2 regions of the Streptomyces sp. NPDC005784 genome follow, and region 1 is predicted to be linked to the other one. Evidence: predicted binding sites of a transcription regulator. Region 1 holds the regulator's gene; the other holds the start of a gene.

The links. Region 1 encodes HrcA, which represses chaperone genes, less so after heat shock. Its sites were predicted from a motif close to TTNGCACTCNGNNNNNCNGAGTGCNAA; they were not measured.
Region 2: a site for HrcA is predicted at 6,054-6,080, ahead of groES (co-chaperone GroES). Genes of this name have one in related genera too.

Annotation. Positions count from the first base shown of each region.
Region 1 covers NZ_JBIAIQ010000006.1:269,157-277,916, reverse strand. Annotated here, with positions in the region: gene ACFYR3_RS13700 (SpoIIE family protein phosphatase) at 1-240, shown strand, start outside; gene hemW (radical SAM family heme chaperone HemW) at 786-2,018, shown strand; gene ACFYR3_RS13690 (DUF3097 domain-containing protein) at 2,384-3,190, opposite strand; gene ACFYR3_RS13685 (MBL fold metallo-hydrolase) at 3,222-4,022, opposite strand; gene hrcA (heat-inducible transcriptional repressor HrcA) at 4,201-5,217, shown strand; gene dnaJ (molecular chaperone DnaJ) at 5,218-6,354, shown strand; gene ACFYR3_RS13670 (nitronate monooxygenase) at 6,467-7,561, shown strand; gene ACFYR3_RS13665 (16S rRNA (uracil(1498)-N(3))-methyltransferase) at 7,558-8,307, shown strand; gene ACFYR3_RS13660 (VOC family protein) at 8,359-8,751, shown strand.
Region 2 covers NZ_JBIAIQ010000004.1:441,661-450,420, forward strand. Annotated here, with positions in the region: gene ACFYR3_RS09805 (hypothetical protein) at 91-501, shown strand; gene ACFYR3_RS09810 (ABC transporter ATP-binding protein) at 560-1,252, shown strand; gene ACFYR3_RS09815 (ABC transporter permease) at 1,249-3,537, shown strand; gene groL (chaperonin GroEL) at 3,820-5,445, opposite strand; gene groES (co-chaperone GroES) at 5,601-5,909, opposite strand; gene ACFYR3_RS09830 (polysaccharide deacetylase family protein) at 6,196-6,960, opposite strand; gene ACFYR3_RS09835 (polysaccharide deacetylase family protein) at 6,957-7,898, opposite strand; gene ACFYR3_RS09840 (methyltransferase domain-containing protein) at 7,990-8,760, shown strand, end outside.

The DNA.
Region 1 (8,760 bases):
ACCGCCGAGTCCTTCGAGCTGTACCCCGGCGACACCCTGCTGTGCGTCACCGACGGTGTGACGGAGCGGCGCGACGGGTCCCGCCAGTTCGACGACGACGACGGTCTCGCGCACGCCCTCGCGGGCTGTGCCGGCCTGAACGCCGAGCTGATCGCGGAACGGATCCGCGGGCTGGTCCACGAGTTCGGCACGCGCCCGCCGGAGGACGACATGGCCCTGCTGGTGCTACAGGCCGAGTAGCCATCGCGTGCCCGCACCTCGGCGTGCCCGCACCTCGCTGTCCCCGCGTGCCCGCACCTCGGCGTGCCCGCACCGCGCTGTCCCCGCGTGCCCGCACCTACGGCGTCCCCGCGTCCCCGCGTGCCCGCACCTCGCTGTACCCGGCGGTCCGCAGCCCGTCCCTTGGGCGCCCTGCGCCTAGCCGGTCCGGGGCCGGTGCGGGCCGCTGCCCGATCGGTCCGACGGGGCAGCGGCCCGGCCACGGGTCCGGGCATGGAACGGCCGGGTCCGGCCACGGGTCGGGGCGCGGGTCGGCCGGGTCCGGGCATGGGACGGCCGGGTCCGGGCTCGGGTCGGCTTGGTCGGGGCGCGGGACGGATCGGGCCGGGCACGGGATGGATCGGGCCGGGCACGGGTCGGCACGGGCGGGCCGAGTCCGGGTACGGGTCGGCCGGGTCCGGGTACGGGATGGACCGGGCCGGGCACGGGCGGGCCGGGTACGGGCTCGGGTCGGGCCGGGTACGGGGCGGAATCGTGCACCTCGCCCGTACTGGACAATGGAAGGCATGCCTTCCGCACTTCCCGACGGTGAGCCCGTCCCCGATGACGGGGCGCTGCCCGCGCACGCCTTGGCCGGGGCGGCCGACCGGCCCCTCGGGTTCTACCTCCATGTGCCGTACTGCGCGACCCGCTGCGGCTACTGCGACTTCAACACCTACACGGCGACCGAGCTGCGGGGCAGCGGTGGGGTGCTCGCCTCCCGCGACAACTACGCGGACACCCTGACCGACGAGGTCCGCCTCGCCCGCAAGGTCCTCGGCGACGACCCCCGCCCCGTCCGCACGGTCTTCGTCGGAGGCGGTACGCCCACGCTGCTGGCCGCCGGCGATCTCGTACGGATGCTGGGGGCGATCCGCGACGAGTTCGGGCTCGCGGACGACGCGGAGATCACGACGGAGGCGAACCCGGAGTCCGTCGACCCGGAGTACCTCGCGACGCTGCGCGCCGGCGGCTTCAACCGGATCTCCTTCGGCATGCAGAGCGCCCGGCAGCACGTCCTGAAGGTGCTCGACCGCACGCACACCCCGGGCCGCCCCGAGGCCTGTGTCGCCGAGGCCCGCGCGGCCGGCTTCGCACATGTGAACCTGGATCTGATCTACGGCACACCGGGGGAGTCGGACGACGACTGGCGGGCATCGCTCGAAGCGGCTCTCGGCGCCGGTCCCGACCACATCTCGGCGTACGCGCTCATCGTCGAGGAGGGCACGCAGCTCGCGCGCCGCATCCGCCGCGGCGAGGTCCCCATGACGGACGACGACGTGCACGCGGACCGCTATCTCATCGCGGACGAGGTGATGTCGGCGGCGGGCTTCGACTGGTACGAGGTGTCGAACTGGGCCACCTCCGAGGCAGGCCGCTGCCTGCACAACGAGCTCTACTGGCGGGGCGCCGACTGGTGGGGCGCGGGCCCCGGCGCGCACAGCCACGTGGGCGGTGTTCGCTGGTGGAACGTGAAACATCCGGGGGCGTACGCGGCCGCGCTGGCCTCGGGCCGCTCGCCGGGCGCGGGGCGTGAGCTCCTCTCCGACGAGGACCGCCGGGTCGAGCGGATCCTCCTCGAACTGCGACTGCGCGAGGGCTGCCCGCTCTCCCTGCTCCGCCCCGACGGGCTGGCGGCCTCCCGCCGCGCCCTGTCCGAAGGGCTCCTCGAAGCCGGTCCGTACGACGCCGGGCGCGCCGTTCTCACCCTGCGCGGGCGACTGCTGGCGGACGCGGTCGTCCGGGATCTGGTGGACTGAACACCGCCGGCCCGCCAGTTTCCGGCACACCATGGACGCCGGCCCGCCCGCTCCCGGCACACCATGACGCCGGGCTGCCGGGCTGCCGGGCTGCCGGGCTGCCGGTCGGTCGGGCTGCCGGGCGGTCGGCGCCGAACGCCGGCCCGGCGGTGAGCGCATGCCGCCCCTGCAGCGGCGCCCCCGGCTCCGGCCTCCCGCGATTTGGCTGCCTGGCTCCGGCACCCCGGCTCCGGCCTCCGCTCTCCGGCACCCCGGCTCCGGCCTCCGCTCTCCAGCTCCCCGGCTCCGGGCCCCGCGCTCAGGCCCCGGCTCCCGCTCCGGCGGCTCCGGCGGCTCCGGCAGCTCTGGCGGGTCCGGAGCACCCGTCACTCCGGCGCGGTGACGAAGTCGATCAGTTCCTCCACCCGGCCCAGGAGTTCCGGCTCCAGGTCCTTGTAGGAGTGGACCCGGGACAGGATGTGCCGCCAGGCCGCGCCGGTGTTCTCCGGCCAGCCCAGGGCCCGGCACACGCCCGTCTTCCAGTCCTGGCCGCGCGGGACCCGGGGCCAGCCCGGGATGCCCACGGAGGGCGGCTTCACGGCCTCCCAGACGTCGATGTACGGGTGGCCGAGCACCAGGGCGTGCTCGCTCGTGACCGCCTCGGCGATCCGGGACTCCTTCGAACCCTGGACCAGGTGGTCGACGAGGACGCCGAGCCGGGCGTCCGGGCCCGGGTCGAACGCGGCGACGATCGCAGGGAGGTCGTCGACGCCCTCCAGGTACTCCACCACGACGCCCTCGATGCGCAGATCGTCGCCCCAGACCCGCTCGACCAGTTCGGCGTCGTGGCGGCCCTCGACGTAGATGCGTCCGGCCCGCGCCACCCGGGCGCGGGCGCCGGGCACCGCCACCGAGCCGGACGCCGTACGGCTGGGGCGTACGGGCGCCGCGGCCGTCGGGCGCACCAGCGTCACCGCCCTGCCCTCCAGGAGGAAGCCGCGCGGCTCCAGCGGGAACACCCGGTGCTTGCCGAAGCGGTCCTCCAGGGTCACCGTGCCCGCCTCGCAGCGGATCACCGCGCCGCAGAAGCCGGTGCCGGGCTCCTCGACCACCAGACCCGGGTCCGCCGGGACCTCGGGCACGTGCTCGGGCTTCTTCCACGGCGGGGTCAGGTCCGGAGAGTACTGGCGCATTCGGATGACGATAGGAGAAACCCGGCGGTGATCACCGCGACACGCCGGAACCCGCCGCGCCGGAACCCGCCGTGCCGGAACCCGTCGCGCTGGAACCCGTTGCGCTGGAACCCGCCGCGCCGAAACGCGCGGCCAGGGCGTCCCGCTGGGCGCGTACGAACCCGGCGTCCACGACCGCCCCGTGACCGGGCACGTACAGCGCGTCCTCGCCGCCGAGGCCGAGCAGCCGGTCGAGGGCCGCGGGCCAGCGTGAAGGCACGGCGTCGGGGCCCGCCTGCGGCTCGCCGGACTCCTCGACCAGGTCGCCGCAGAACACCACCGCCGGGTCTCCCGGCACGACGACCACGAGGTCGTGGGCGGTGTGGCCCTCACCCGTCCGCACCAGCCGGACCTCGATGCCGCCGTCCAGGTCCACGATCGACGTACCCGACACGGGCCGCCGGGGACGCACGAGGGTGTCGGCCGCCTCCTCCGCCGCCCGCGGGTCGAGACCGTTGCGCACCGCGTCCGCGCACAGCTCCCCGCGACCGTTCTCGTACACCTCGGCCGAGCCGCCCGCGACGAGGATCTCCGTGCCCGCGAACGCCGCGGCGCCGAAGACATGGTCGAAATGCGGGTGGGTGAGCGCGAGATGGGTCACACGGTGCCCGGTCAGAGTCTGCGCCTCCCGGCGCAACCGCGCGCCCTCCGCGAGGCTCGATCCCGCGTCGATCATCAGCGCCGCGCCCTCGCCGACGACGAGCCCGACCGTGCAGTCCCAGTCCGGAAGTCGCCGCCGCCCGACCCGGGGCGCCACCCTTTCCCACCCCAGCTCTTCCCAAGTCAGCCTCATGCGGCGACGCTAACGGTGACCGGGTGCCGTGCACGACATCGCAGGCCCGCCCTTGCCGGGGTCGTGCCTCACCGCCGTACACTGGGCCGGGGAACGCTGGCACTCCCGTGTGCCGAGTGCCAGACGAAAGCCACGAAGGCCACGAAGACCACCGAGTCGACTTCTGGAGGTGTGCGCGATGCTCAGTGAACGCAGGCTCGAGGTGCTCCGCGCCATCGTCCAGGACTATGTCGGCACCGAGGAACCGGTCGGTTCCAAGGCGCTCACCGAGCGGCACCGGCTGGGCGTCTCGCCCGCGACCGTCCGCAACGACATGGCCGCCCTGGAGGACGAGGGCTACATCGCCCAGCCGCACACGAGCGCCGGGCGCATCCCCACGGACAAGGGATACCGGCTCTTCGTCGACAAGCTCGCCGGCGTCAAGCCGATGACCGCGCCCGAGCGACGGGCCATCCAGAACTTCCTGGACGGCGCCGTCGACCTCGACGACGTCGTCGGCCGGACCGTGCGGCTGCTCGCGCAGCTCACCCGGCAGGTCGCGGTCGTGCAGTACCCCTCGCTGACCCGCTCGACCGTGCGCCATGTGGAGCTGCTGTCACTCGCCCCCGCGCGGGTGATGCTCGTGCTGATCACGGACACCGGCCGGGTCGAGCAGCGCATGATCAACAGTCCGGCACCGTTCGGTGAGACGTCACTGGCGGATCTGCGGGCCCGGCTCAACAGCCGGGTCGCGGGCCGCCCCTTCGCGGACGTCCCGCAGCTCGTCCAGGACCTCCCGGACGCCTTCGAGTCGGAGGACCGGGGTACGGTCTCGACGGTGCTCTCCACACTGCTGGAGACACTCGTCGAGGAGACCGAGGAGCGGCTGATGATCGGCGGTACCGCCAATCTCACGCGATTCGGACATGACTTCCCTCTCACCATCCGGCCGGTGCTCGAAGCACTGGAGGAGCAGGTAGTGCTCCTCAAGTTGCTTGGAGAGGCCGGGGATTCGAGCATGACCGTGCGAATCGGGCACGAGAACGCGTATGAGGGACTCAACTCCACGTCCGTGGTCTCGGTCGGCTACGGTTCGGGCGGCGAGGCAGTAGCCAAACTCGGCGTGGTCGGCCCGACCCGCATGGATTACCCAGGAACGATGGGAGCGGTACGAGCGGTGGCACGGTACGTCGGACAGATCCTGGCGGAGTCTTAAGTGGCCACGGACTACTACGCCGTACTCGGCGTGCGCCGCGACGCGTCCCAGGACGAGATCAAGAAGGCGTTCCGGAGGCTCGCTCGCGAGCTGCACCCGGACGTCAATCCCGATCCGAAGACGCAGGAGCGGTTCAAAGAGATCAACGCCGCGTACGAGGTGTTGTCGGACCCGCAGAAGAAGCAGGTCTACGACCTCGGTGGCGACCCGCTGTCCCAGCAGGGCGGCGGTGGCGCCGGCGGCTTCGGCGCGGGTGGCTTCGGGAACTTCTCGGACATCATGGACGCCTTCTTCGGCACGGCGTCGCAGCGCGGACCGCGCTCGCGCACCCGCCGGGGCCAGGACGCCATGATCCGGCTGGAGATCGAGCTCGACGAGGCGGCCTTCGGCACCACGAAGGACATCCAGGTCGACACGGCCGTCGTCTGCGCCACCTGCAACGGCGAAGGCGCAGCGCCCGGGACCTCCGCGCAGACCTGTGACATGTGCCGCGGTCGCGGCGAGGTGTCCCAGGTGACGCGGTCGTTCCTCGGCCAGGTCATGACCTCACGGCCGTGTCCGCAGTGCCAGGGCTTCGGCACCGTGGTCCCGACCCCGTGCCACGAGTGCGCGGGCGACGGCCGGGTCCGGTCCCGTCGCACCCTCACGGTCAAGATCCCGGCCGGTGTCGACAACGGCACGCGGATCCAGCTCGCGGGCGAGGGCGAGGTCGGCCCCGGCGGCGGCCCCGCCGGCGACCTGTACGTCGAGATCCACGAGCTGCCGCACTCGACCTTCCAGCGGCGCGGCGACGACCTGCACTGCACGGTCACCCTCCCGATGACGGCGGCGTCCCTCGGCACCAAGGTGCCACTGGAGACGCTCGACGGCATGGAGGAGGTCGACATCCGTCCGGGCACACAGTCCGGCCAGTCGATCCCGTTGCACGGCCGGGGTGTCACCCACCTGCGCGGTGGCGGCCGTGGTGACCTCGTCGTGCACGTCGAGGTCACCACGCCGACCAAGCTCGACGCGGAGCAGGAGCGGGTGCTGCGCGAGCTCGCCATACTGCGCGGCGAGGAGCGGCCCACCGGTCAGTTCCAGCCCGGCCAGCAGGGGCTCTTCTCCCGGCTGAAGGACGCCTTCAACGGCCGCTGACCCAGGCCGGACGCGGGGTGGCCGTGCCACCCCGCGCCCGACCACTCCGGCGCCCCATCCCGGGCGGACGGCCGGATTCGGACTTGTCCTGGGGACGTGACAACATGCCGTCATGTCCTCCGCGCTGACCGATCTCTTCCCTCACCCGATCGTGCAGGCCCCCATGGCGGGCGGCGTCTCCGTCCCCCAGCTCGCGGCCGCCGTGTCCGAGGCCGGCGGGCTCGGATTCCTCGCCGCCGGGTACAAGACCGCCGACGGCATGTACCAGGAGATCAAGCAGCTGCGCGGGCTGACCGGCCGTCCCTTCGGCGTCAACCTGTTCATGCCGCAGCCGGAGTACGCGGATGCCGCCGCGGTCGAGGTGTACGCCCACCAGCTCGCGGGTGAGGCCGCCTGGTACGAGACCGAGCTCGGCGATCCGGACAGCGGCCGCGACGACGGCTACGACGCCAAGCTCGCCGTCCTCCTCGACAACCCGGTGGCGGCGGTCTCCTTCCACTTCGGCATCCCGAGCAAGGACGTGCTGGACTCGCTGCGCCGCGCCGGCACCCTCACCCTGGTCACCGCCACCACCGCCGAGGAGGCCCGCAACGTGCAGCGGGCCGGCGCCGACGCGGTCATCGTGCAGGGCATCGAGGCCGGCGGACACCAGGGCACCCACCGCGACAACCCGGAGACGGACGGCACGGGCGTCGGTCTGCTCTCCCTGGTCGCCCAGGTCCGCGAGACCGTGCGGATCCCGGTCGTCGCGGCCGGCGGCATCATGCGCGGCAGCCAGATCGCCGCAGTCCTCGCCGAGGGCGCGGACGCGGCCCAGCTGGGCACCGCCTTCCTCGCCACCCCCGAGTCCGGCGCGAGCGCCGTGCACAAACAGGCGCTGACCGACCCCCTCTTCGTCCGCACGGAGCTGACGCGCGCCTTCTCCGGGCGCCCGGCGCGCGGGCTGGCCAACCGCTTCATGCGCGAGCACGGCCCGTACGCCCCCGCCGCCTATCCCGAGATCCATCACCTCACCCTGCCGCTGCGCAAGGCGGCCGCCAAGGCGGGCGACGCGCAGGGCATGGCGCTGTGGGCGGGACAGGGCCACCGCATGGCGCGCGACCTGCCCGCCGGGCAGCTGGTGGAGGTACTGAACGCAGAGATCGCGGCCGCCAAGACAGCGTTGTCGGCCGCCGACGAGATCCCGGAAGAGGGTGCGGCCCGATGACGGCACCGGTGTTCCTGGTCGAGCACTTCAAGGCGGGCGACGCAGGACGCTATGTCCTCGACGGCCCCGAGGGGCGGCACGCCGTCTCCGTGAAGCGGCTGCGGGCCGGCGAGGACGTCGTACTCACCGACGGGGCCGGTCGCTGGGCGGACTGCGTGGTCCTCGACACCGAGGGCAAGGACCGGCTGATCGTGCGGATGGACTCGGTGTCCGAGGAAGAGGCGGAGGAACCGCACATCACGGTCGTCCAGGCCCTGCCCAAGGGCGACCGGGGCGAGCTGGCCGTCGAGACCATGACCGAGACCGGCGTCGACGCGATCGTCCCCTGGGCCGCCTCCCGCTGCATCACGCAGTGGAAGGGCGACCGGGGTCCGAAGGCGCTCGCCAAGTGGCGCGCCACCGCCCGGGAGGCCGGCAAGCAGTCCCGCCGGGTGCGCTTCCCGGAGGTCGCGGACGCGATGACGACCAAGCAGGTTGCCGCACTTCTCGCCAAAGCCGATCTCGCCGCCGTACTCCACGAGGACACCGAACTCGGCACCGAGCCGTTCGCGACCGCCGCGCTGCCCGGCTCCGGGGCGATCGTCCTGGTGGTCGGCCCCGAGGGCGGGATCTCCCCCGAAGAGGTCGCACTCTTCACCGAGGCCGGCGCGAAGACGTTCCACCTGGGGCGCACGGTGCTGCGTACCTCGACGGCCGGGACCGTGGCCACGGCACTGCTGCTGGCCCGCACCGGCCGCTGGTCCTGACCCCACCACCCGCCGGTCCGAACCATCACCCGCACATCCACCGGGGAATCCATGGAACTCGCTCAGGTACGGCTGCTCGTCTCCGACTTCGCCGCCTGCTACCGCTTCTACTCCGAAGTCCTCGGCCTCAGGCCCCAGTCGGGCGCGGCCGAGGGCCCGTACGAGAAGTTCAGTCCCGTCGCCGGATCGGCGGGCATCGCCCTCCAGGACCGCTCGATGATGGCCGAGATCCTGGGGGAGCTCGGTGACGTGGTGACCGGACACCGGTCGCTGGTGGTGCTGCGGGTGGACGACCTCGACACCTACTGCGAGCAGGTCGTCTCGCGCGGCGCGACCCTGCTGCACGGCCCGGCGCACATGACGGACCGTATGCGAGTCGCCCACCTCAAGGACCCCGAGGGCAACCTGGTGGAACTCCAGGAGTGGCAGTTGCTGCTCGGCTGACGAGCGGCC
Region 2 (8,760 bases), on a different contig from region 1:
CCATGCCATTGCCCCTCCTTCACGGCTGCTAGGTTCACGACGGCTCCGGACCTGACCATCCGGGGTTTTACACAACAACGGGACGCAAACATGCGCAAGTTGGCAGTCGGCGCGATCGCCGCGGGCCTGTTCGCCGTCAGCGCGGGGACGGCGGCCGCCGTCTCATGGCACACCATCACTCCGCTGACCACCGGCGGCGGTTCGTTCACCAGCGGCCAGTACGCCTTCTGGCCCTCGAACCAGAACCACGGCGCCTTCGAGTGGGCGGGCAACCTGAACGACACCGACAACGGTGACGGTCACAACGTCTACATACAGGTCCGTGTCGAGGGCTACGACTGGAGCCGCTACAGCGGCACGCAGAAGCACAGCGTCCCGCTCGACAAGCTGAACTGGGACGGCGCCGCTCTGCACACCGATGACGCCTACATCCGCGTCTGCCGTGACAAGGGCTCGCTCAACCCTGACAACTGTTCGTCGACGAAGCACTACCAGAGGTAGTCGGCGCTTCGACAGCACCGCGGGCCCAGGGACACATGCTCCTGGGCCCGCTCGCTTCTTGGGGGAAGCCATCAGTACGTCAGACATCATTTCAGCCGCGGGAGTCGACCTCTCCTACGGCAACCAGCCGGCTGTCCGCGAAGCCCACCTCTCGGTCGCCCCGGGTGAGGTCGTGGCCATCACAGGGCAGAGCGGCTCCGGCAAGTCCTCACTTCTCTACTGCCTGGCCGGGGTGCTGCCCACCACCCGCGGCCAGGTGCGCTTCGAAGGGCGCTCGCTCGGTGACCTCTCCGACGACGAGATCAGCGCCCTGCGCCGGGAACGTTTCGGGTTCGTCTTCCAGTACGGCGAACTGCTGCCGGAACTGACCATCGAGGAGAACACCGCACTGCCACTGCGCCTGACCGGACAGCGCAAGCGGCCCGCCCTCGCCAGAGCGGGTGAAGTGCTGGAGCGGCTCGGCCTCGGCGAGCTGCGTCACCGCCGGCCCTCACAGGTCTCGGGCGGACAGAGCCAGCGCGCCGCGGTGGCACGCGCCCTGGTCCACCAGCCCGCGGTCGTCTTCGCGGACGAGCCGACCGGCTCCCTGGACAGTGCCAACGCCTCCGCCGTACTCAAGGAGTTCCTCGGGCTGGCCCGCTCACAGGGCACCGCCGTCATTCTGGTGACGCACGACCACGGGGTGGCCGCACAGGCCGACACCCGCTACACGATGGCGGACGGGATACTCACGCCGCGAGGTGCGGCGTGACCGAATTCCTGCTCGGCCTGCGGCTGCTCCTCGGCGCAGGCCGAGGCAACCGCACACGTTTCTTCCTGATGGCGGCCGGAGGCTCCATCGGTGTCTGCTGCCTGGCCCTCGTTCTCACCGTTCCGGCGATCCTGCACGCCCACGACGGCCGGGCCGCAGCACGACAGCCCGTCACCTCCTCCAAAGGGTCGGCGGACGGCACGCTCGTCGTCCAGCGCTCCGACGCGTACGGATCCAGGCCGTTCACCCGCGTGTTCATCGCCCGGGGCACCGAGGGAACACGGTCGGCCCCACCTGGTCTGCCCCGGCTCCCCGGCCCCGGCGAGGTGTTCGTCTCGCCGCGGGTCCACGACCTCCTGCGCGAGGCACCCGCCGTCAAGGGGCTGCTGCCCGGACGTGAGAAGGGAACCATCGCGGGAGCCGGGCTCGCGCACCCGGACGAGCTGTACGCGTACATCGGCACCACGCGCGGCCGGATCGCCCACGAGGGCCGGATCCTGAAGGGGTTCGGGTACGACTACGCCCCGTCCCCTGCCGTGGAACCGTCCACGTTGACGGACGTGCGCTTCGCTCTGGCCACCTTGGTTCTGCTGCCCCTGGGGATCTTCCTCACCGTCTGTGCGCGTCTATCCGCCGCCAGCCGCATGCGGCGCCTGGCGGCGCTGCGCCTGCTGGGCCTCAGTGTCAAGGGCACCCAGCGTGTGAACGCCGCGGAGACCGTGATGGCCGCACTGCTCGGCGCCGTACTCGGCCTCGGGGAGTACTGGGTTCTCAACCAGGTGATGTCCCGGACGGGACTGCCCGCGCTGCGGTGGTATCCGGGCGACGGTGCCCTGTCCACGACGACCGTCGCCGTGTGTCTGATCGGCTGCCCGGCGCTGGCCTGGTTCGTCGGCCGCAAGAGTGCGCGGGAAGCCGCCGCCAACCCGCTGGCCGTACGCCGCACCGCGCTCCCGCGGCCACCGTCCAAGTGGGGCGCTCTCCTCCTTGTCGCCGGTATGGGCATCGTGTCCGGTTTCTGCATCAGCGGTCTGCTCGGACACCCCGCGTCGAGTGTGGGCGTGAACGCGCTGCTCGTGGTCGGCGGCGTCGTGCTGACCGGAGTCGGGCTCGTGCTCACGCTCCCGTTGATCTCGTACGTTCTCGCCCGCCGGGTGGCGGCCTCCACCCAGTCCCTCACGCTCAACCTGGCGATGCGACGCAATGAGGCCGAGCCCGGAAGCACGATGCGGGTCGTCACCGGTCTCGTGCTCCTCGTCTACGCCGCCTCGCTCGCTCAGGGTGTTCTCATCCAGCTGGAACAGGTCAGCCGGCCGTCCGGACCCGTGCAGGACTACTCCCTGTCCCTGTCCGCCCTCGCCTCGAGCCAGCAGAGGGAACTGGGCGACATGGCCGGTGTTCGCACCCACGCCGTCACGATGAACTCCTGGGTCGATTTCGAGAGGAAGAGCCCTGGGGACGCGTTCGCTTCGTCGGCCACCGCCCTGATCGCCAGCTGTGCGCAGTTGGACCGCATGGTCCGGCGCTCCGAGGGCTGCGTGGACGGCAAGGTGATGCGGCTCGTCGACCCCAATTCCAGCGTCGGATCCGGCGTGAAGCCAGGCACGCCCTTCCGGTTCCGTCTCTCGGGGAGCAAGGCCGGGCACCTCGACATCGGCTTTCCCGCCGCCCGGATCGTCTACAGCGGGTACTCCGCATCCGCCGTGGGCGACGCCGTGCTTCTCGTTCCTCCGTCGGCACTGCCTGAACACACTCGCCCCCGTGACGCCGAGCTCGTGCTCACCAGCAGCTCGGAGCCTGGCCAGGTCCGCAAGGTCCTCGACGGCATCGGGGCGATCGCCCCGATCGCCGAGGTGGAGCTGGTCGGACTGAACGTCCAGGGACTCGAACAAATATCGGTCGTCGAAACCCTGCTGGCCCTAGGCATGATCATGGGGTTGGTCATCGGCGTGGCCGCGTTCCTGGTGTCCGTGACCGACCGCGCGGTCGAACGCCGGGCGCAGGTCACCGCCATCACACTGATCGGTGCCCGGACACGGACCATGCGGGCCGTGCAGTGCCTCCAGGTGGTACTGCCGCTCGGTCTCGGTCTCGCCCTGGCGGCCGTCACCGGGAAACTCGCCGAGTCCAGCTACCTGGTCACCGGTGGCGGGGCGATCCGCTGGGATGTCGCCGGCATCCCCCTGCTGTCCTTGGCGGTGGCGGGAGTGGTGGTGGCCGCGGCAGCGGGCTCACTGCCGCTGGCCGGCCGCCGGATCGATCCGGAGCTGATCCGCCGCGACTGACGAACCGGTTCGACACGGCCGAGGGGCTGTCCGAAGCACGACCGGGCCAGGGCCCGGCGCCCAGCGCGGGTACCGCGGTCGATCCGGGCCTTTGCCCGCCGCGAGCGTCGGGAACGGCCGACTCGCCTTCGCCTGTCCGCCCGATGCGCATCCGACCTTCTGACAGCACTTTGCCCCGCCGCAGAACGGCGGGGCAAAGTCGCCGGGACCGGTTCAGCCGACGGCACCCCCGCTGGGGGACGTCAGCGCCGGCTCATGGCCTGGCGGCGCTCTCCGTGTGTGTCAGTGGGAGTGCCCGTGGCCGCCGTGACCGGCGTCGCCCTCGTCCTCGGCCGGCTTCTCGACGACCAGGGTCTCGGTCGTGAGGAGCAGGGAGGCGATGGAGGCGGCGTTCTCCAGGGCGGAGCGGGTTACCTTGACCGGGTCGATGACGCCGGCCTTGACCAGGTCGCCGTACTCGCCGGTCGCGGCGTTGAAGCCCTGGCCCTTGTCGAGCTCGGCGACCTTGGCGGTGATGACGTAACCCTCCAGGCCGGAGTTCTCGGCGATCCAGCGCAGCGGCTCGACGGCGGCCTTGCGGACGACCGCGACACCCGTGGCCTCGTCGCCGGTCTTGCCGAGGTTGCCCTCGAGGATCTTCACGGCGTGGACGAGCGCGGAGCCACCACCGGAGACGATGCCCTCCTCGACCGCGGCGCGGGTCGCGGAGATGGCGTCCTCCAGACGGTGCTTCTTCTCCTTGAGCTCCACCTCGGTGGCGGCGCCGACCTTGATCACGCACACGCCGCCGGCCAGCTTCGCGAGGCGCTCCTGGAGCTTCTCGCGGTCCCAGTCGGAGTCGGTGTTCTCGATCTCGGCCTTGATCTGGTTGACGCGGCCGAGGACCTCGTCGGAGCTGCCGCCACCGTCGACGATGGTGGTGTCGTCCTTGGTGACGGTCACGCGGCGGGCGCTGCCCAGCACGTCCAGGCCGACCTGGTCGAGCTTGAGGCCGACCTCCTCGGCGATGACCTGACCACCGGTGAGGGTGGCGATGTCGCCGAGCATGGCCTTGCGGCGGTCACCGAAGCCGGGGGCCTTCACGGCGACGGCGTTGAACGTGCCGCGGATCTTGTTCACGACCAGGGTCGACAGGGCCTCGCCCTCGACGTCCTCGGCGATGATCAGCAGCGGCTTGGAGGCGTTCGACTGGATGACCTTCTCCAGCAGCGGCAGCAGGTCCTGGATGGAGCTGATCTTGCCCTGGTGGATGAGGATGTACGGGTCGTCGAGGACGGCCTCCATACGCTCCTGGTCGGACACCATGTACGGGGACAGGTAGCCCTTGTCGAAGGCCATGCCCTCGGTGAAGTCCAGCTCCAGACCGAAGGTGTTGGACTCCTCGACGGTGATGACACCGTCCTTGCCGACCTTGTCCATCGCCTCGGCGATGAGCTCGCCGACCTGGCTGTCCTGGGCGGAGAGCCCGGCCACGGCGGCGATGTCGGACTTGTCGTCGATCGGGCGGGCCGTCGCGAGGAGCTCCTCGGAGACGGCCTTGACCGCGGCGTCGATGCCCTTCTTCAGGAGGGCGGGCGACGCGCCGGCGGCGACGTTGCGCAGGCCCTCGCGGACGAGCGCCTGGGCCAGCACGGTGGCGGTGGTCGTACCGTCACCCGCGATGTCGTTGGTCTTGGTCGCCACCTCCTTCACCAGCTGCGCGCCGAGGTTCTCGAACGGGTCGTCGAGCTCGACCTCGCGGGCGATGGTGACACCGTCGTTGGTGATGGTGGGGGCGCCGAACTTCTTGTCGATGACGACGTTGCGGCCCTTGGGGCCGATCGTCACCTTCACCGTGTCGGCAAGCTTGTTGACGCCGCGCTCAAGGGCGCGACGGGCGTCCTCGTCGAACTTCAGGATCTTCGCCATGGGAGCGGTTCAGCCCTCTCGGAAAACTTGGGAGAAACGAACGGCGCCCCCAGCGCCCGGTTCATCAAAGGTAGCGGGGGCCAGGGGCGCAGTTCACTGCAATGCTTGGTGCGGGGTTGTCCGGGGAATGACCCCGAACGCCCTTACCGGGTGAATTACTTCTCGATGATCGCGAGCACGTCGCGAGCCGAGAGGACGAGGTACTCCTCGCCGTTGTACTTCACCTCGGTGCCGCCGTACTTGCTGTACAGCACGACGTCGCCGACGGTGACGTCGAGCGGAAGACGGTTACCGTCCTCGAAGCGACCCGGACCCACGGCAAGGACGACGCCCTCCTGGGGCTTCTCCTTGGCGGTGTCCGGGATGACCAGGCCAGAGGCCGTGGTCTGCTCGGCGTCGAGCGGCTGGACCACAATGCGGTCCTCGAGCGGCTTGATGGCAACCTTGGAGCTGGTGGTCGTCACGATCCGACCTCCCCCTTCGGAGATCTCACGGGGTTAACTGTCTGAGGTGGCGACCAGGTGGATCCGTCGTCGCGGGTGCCGGATCTGCCTGTCGCTATTGGCACTCTCCAGGGGGGAGTGCCAGACCTGAGACTATGACTGCGATTAGCACTCGGTCAAGCGGAGTGCCAAAGGCGTCGGCGTGGCGCAGCCCGAACGGCGTCGGATCCCGCCGAACGGCGGCCCGCTGGAGGTAGCTCTCCGGCCGCGCCGAACGGCGGCCCCCTGGAGGAGCTTCTCCCGCCGACTAGAGGTAGTTCTCCAGCCGCGCCGGAGTGAAGCCCTCCCGCTGGATCCGGCGGAGCAGCCGGAGCGTGGCGTCCGTGAGATTCGGTTCGCCGAAGCCGGCGAGGATGTCACCCGGCCGGAGCCTGTGCGCGTCGGCCGCCCGGCCCAGGACGATCGCGGCGACCCCGCAGTCGGCGGCGGCCCGCCGGGTGGTCTCGTCGTACCGGCCGTAGGGAGGCCGCAGCAGCCGGGGCCGGATACCGAAGCGCCGCCTGAGCTTGTCCTGCTGTCCGCAGATCTCGGCGCGCTGGCCGGCGTAGGGCAGACCGCGCAGGGAGGCGTGGTCGAGGGTGTGGTTCTGGACGCTCGCGCCGACCGCGCGCAGCCGTGCGAAGTGCCCGTACCCCGGCCCGACGACACTGTCCGTGAGGAACACACTGACCGGCAGCCGCAGTTCGCGGACCATGTCGACGAACCGCGGATCGCGCTCCGCCCCGTCGTCGTACGTCAGGAAGACCACCTTGTCGCGGGTGCGCACATGGTCCACGACGGGCGGAAGTCCCGGACCCGCGGTGCGCGCGGCGGTCCGGGCGGGTACTTTCGGCGCCGGGGCGAGCGGGGTGGCCAGACCCCAGCGGCGGTACGCCGACTCCTGCGGACGCACCCGCTGGGCCGCCTTCTTGCCGAGCCGCTCGATGGGGTCGACGGACTGCGCGCAGCCGCTGAGCAGCACCGCCACGAGCAGGGCGGCGACCGGCACCCGCACCCGTGCCCGCACCCTCACAGGTAGTCCTCCAGGCGCGCGACCGCGTACCCCTTGGCCGTGACCGTCTTCAGGAAGCGACGGACCATGTCGGGCATGGTGCCCTTCCAGTCCTCGCGGCCCCTGAAGTGGGTGAGGACGATGTCGCCGGGGTGCAGGTCCTGGTCCTCCTCGCGGTACTCCCAGTGGTCGACGAAGACTTCCTCGTCCCAGATGGGCGCGTACTTGATGCCGCAGGACCTGGCGGCGCGCAGGGTGTCCTGGTCGTAGTTGCCGTACGGCGGGCGGAAGACGGTCGGGCGCCTGCCGAACTCCTTCTCCATCACGTCCTGCACGCCGCAGATCTCGTGCTTCTGCCGCTCGTAGGACAGGGCGGGCAGATAGAGGTGGTGCAGCGTGTGGTTGTTGAGCGTGATGCCGCGATCGCGCATCCTCCGGAAGTACCCGTAGTCGTCCTCGACGAGGTAGTCGCTGAGGAAGGCGGTGTACGGGATCTTCAGGTCGCTCATCATCCGCAGGAACGCGGGGTCCTTCTCCTCGCCGTCGTCGACGGTGAGGAAGACGACCTTGTCCTTGGTGGGGACGGTCGTGAAGACCGGCGGCAGTCCCAGCTCCTCCTGGTCGTCCACCTCGAACCCCTTGCGGGGCTCGATGACCGGCTTACCGGCGGGCGGTGCCGGGGGTGTCAGCGGCACCTCGGCCAACCCCCAGCGCCTGGCGACGGCGGCGCGCCGGGCCTGCGCCATGCGGAGCCGGGAGGCGTACGCGGCTAGGGCACGGACGGGGGGCGCCTGGAGCCCGACCTGCGGGCCGTGGACCGGCTTGGCTCCGTCGGCGCCTGCGCCGGAGCCGTTCTCGGCACAGCCGGAGACGAGGAGGGCGAGGGCGAGCACGCCGACTCCCCAGCACGCACCGGCCCCGTTTGCGCCGTTTTTATCATTTTGTCGTACGGGTCGCATGGAGCCGGATCCTCCCAGGTCACCGCCCCCGCGAAGGCCCCGACACCGCCGCCGGAAGCACACCGTCCACCGACTGGCCCACAATGGCCGGGTGAACGACGCCTCCTTCGCCCCCCTCCTCACCGCCGAGGGCCGCGCCCTGCTCGACGAGGTCCGCGCCACCGAACCGGCACAGGAACTGGCCGTCGCCACCCGGCTGCGCCGCGAGCACCCCGCCGAACTGGTCTCGGCGGCCCTCGGACAGGCACGGCTGCGGCAGCGGGCGGTGGCGAAATTCGGGGTCGAGGACGCCGGACGGATGTTCTTCACCCCGAACGGGGTCGAGCAGTCCACCCGGACGACCGTGGCGGCACACCGCGCCGAGCGGCTGCGCGCGCTGGGGGTCCGCTCCGTCGCCGACCTCTGCTGCGGCATCGGCGGCGACGCCATCGCGCTGGCCCGCGCCGGAATCCGTGTACTCGCCGTCGACCGCGATCCGCTGACGGCCGCCGCCGCCCGCGCGAACGCCGACGCGCTGGGGCTCGCGGACCTGATCGAGGTGCGCGAGACGGATGTGACGCAGGTGGACACCTCGTCGTACGACGCGGTCTTCGTGGACCCGGCGCGCCGCGGCGGCCGGGGCCGGATCTTCGACCCGGAGGGGTACTCGCCGCCGCTGTCCTGGGCGGTCGGGGCGGCCCTGCGGGCTCCGATCGCCGCCCTGAAGATCGCCCCCGGCATCCCGCACGAGGCGATCCCCGCCGAGGCGGAGGCCGAGTGGATCTCGGACGGCGGCGACGTGAAGGAGGCGGTGCTGTGGTTCGGCACGGAGCCCGGCCTGGTACGCGCCACTCTGCTGCCCGGCCCGCGCGAGCTGCGCGGA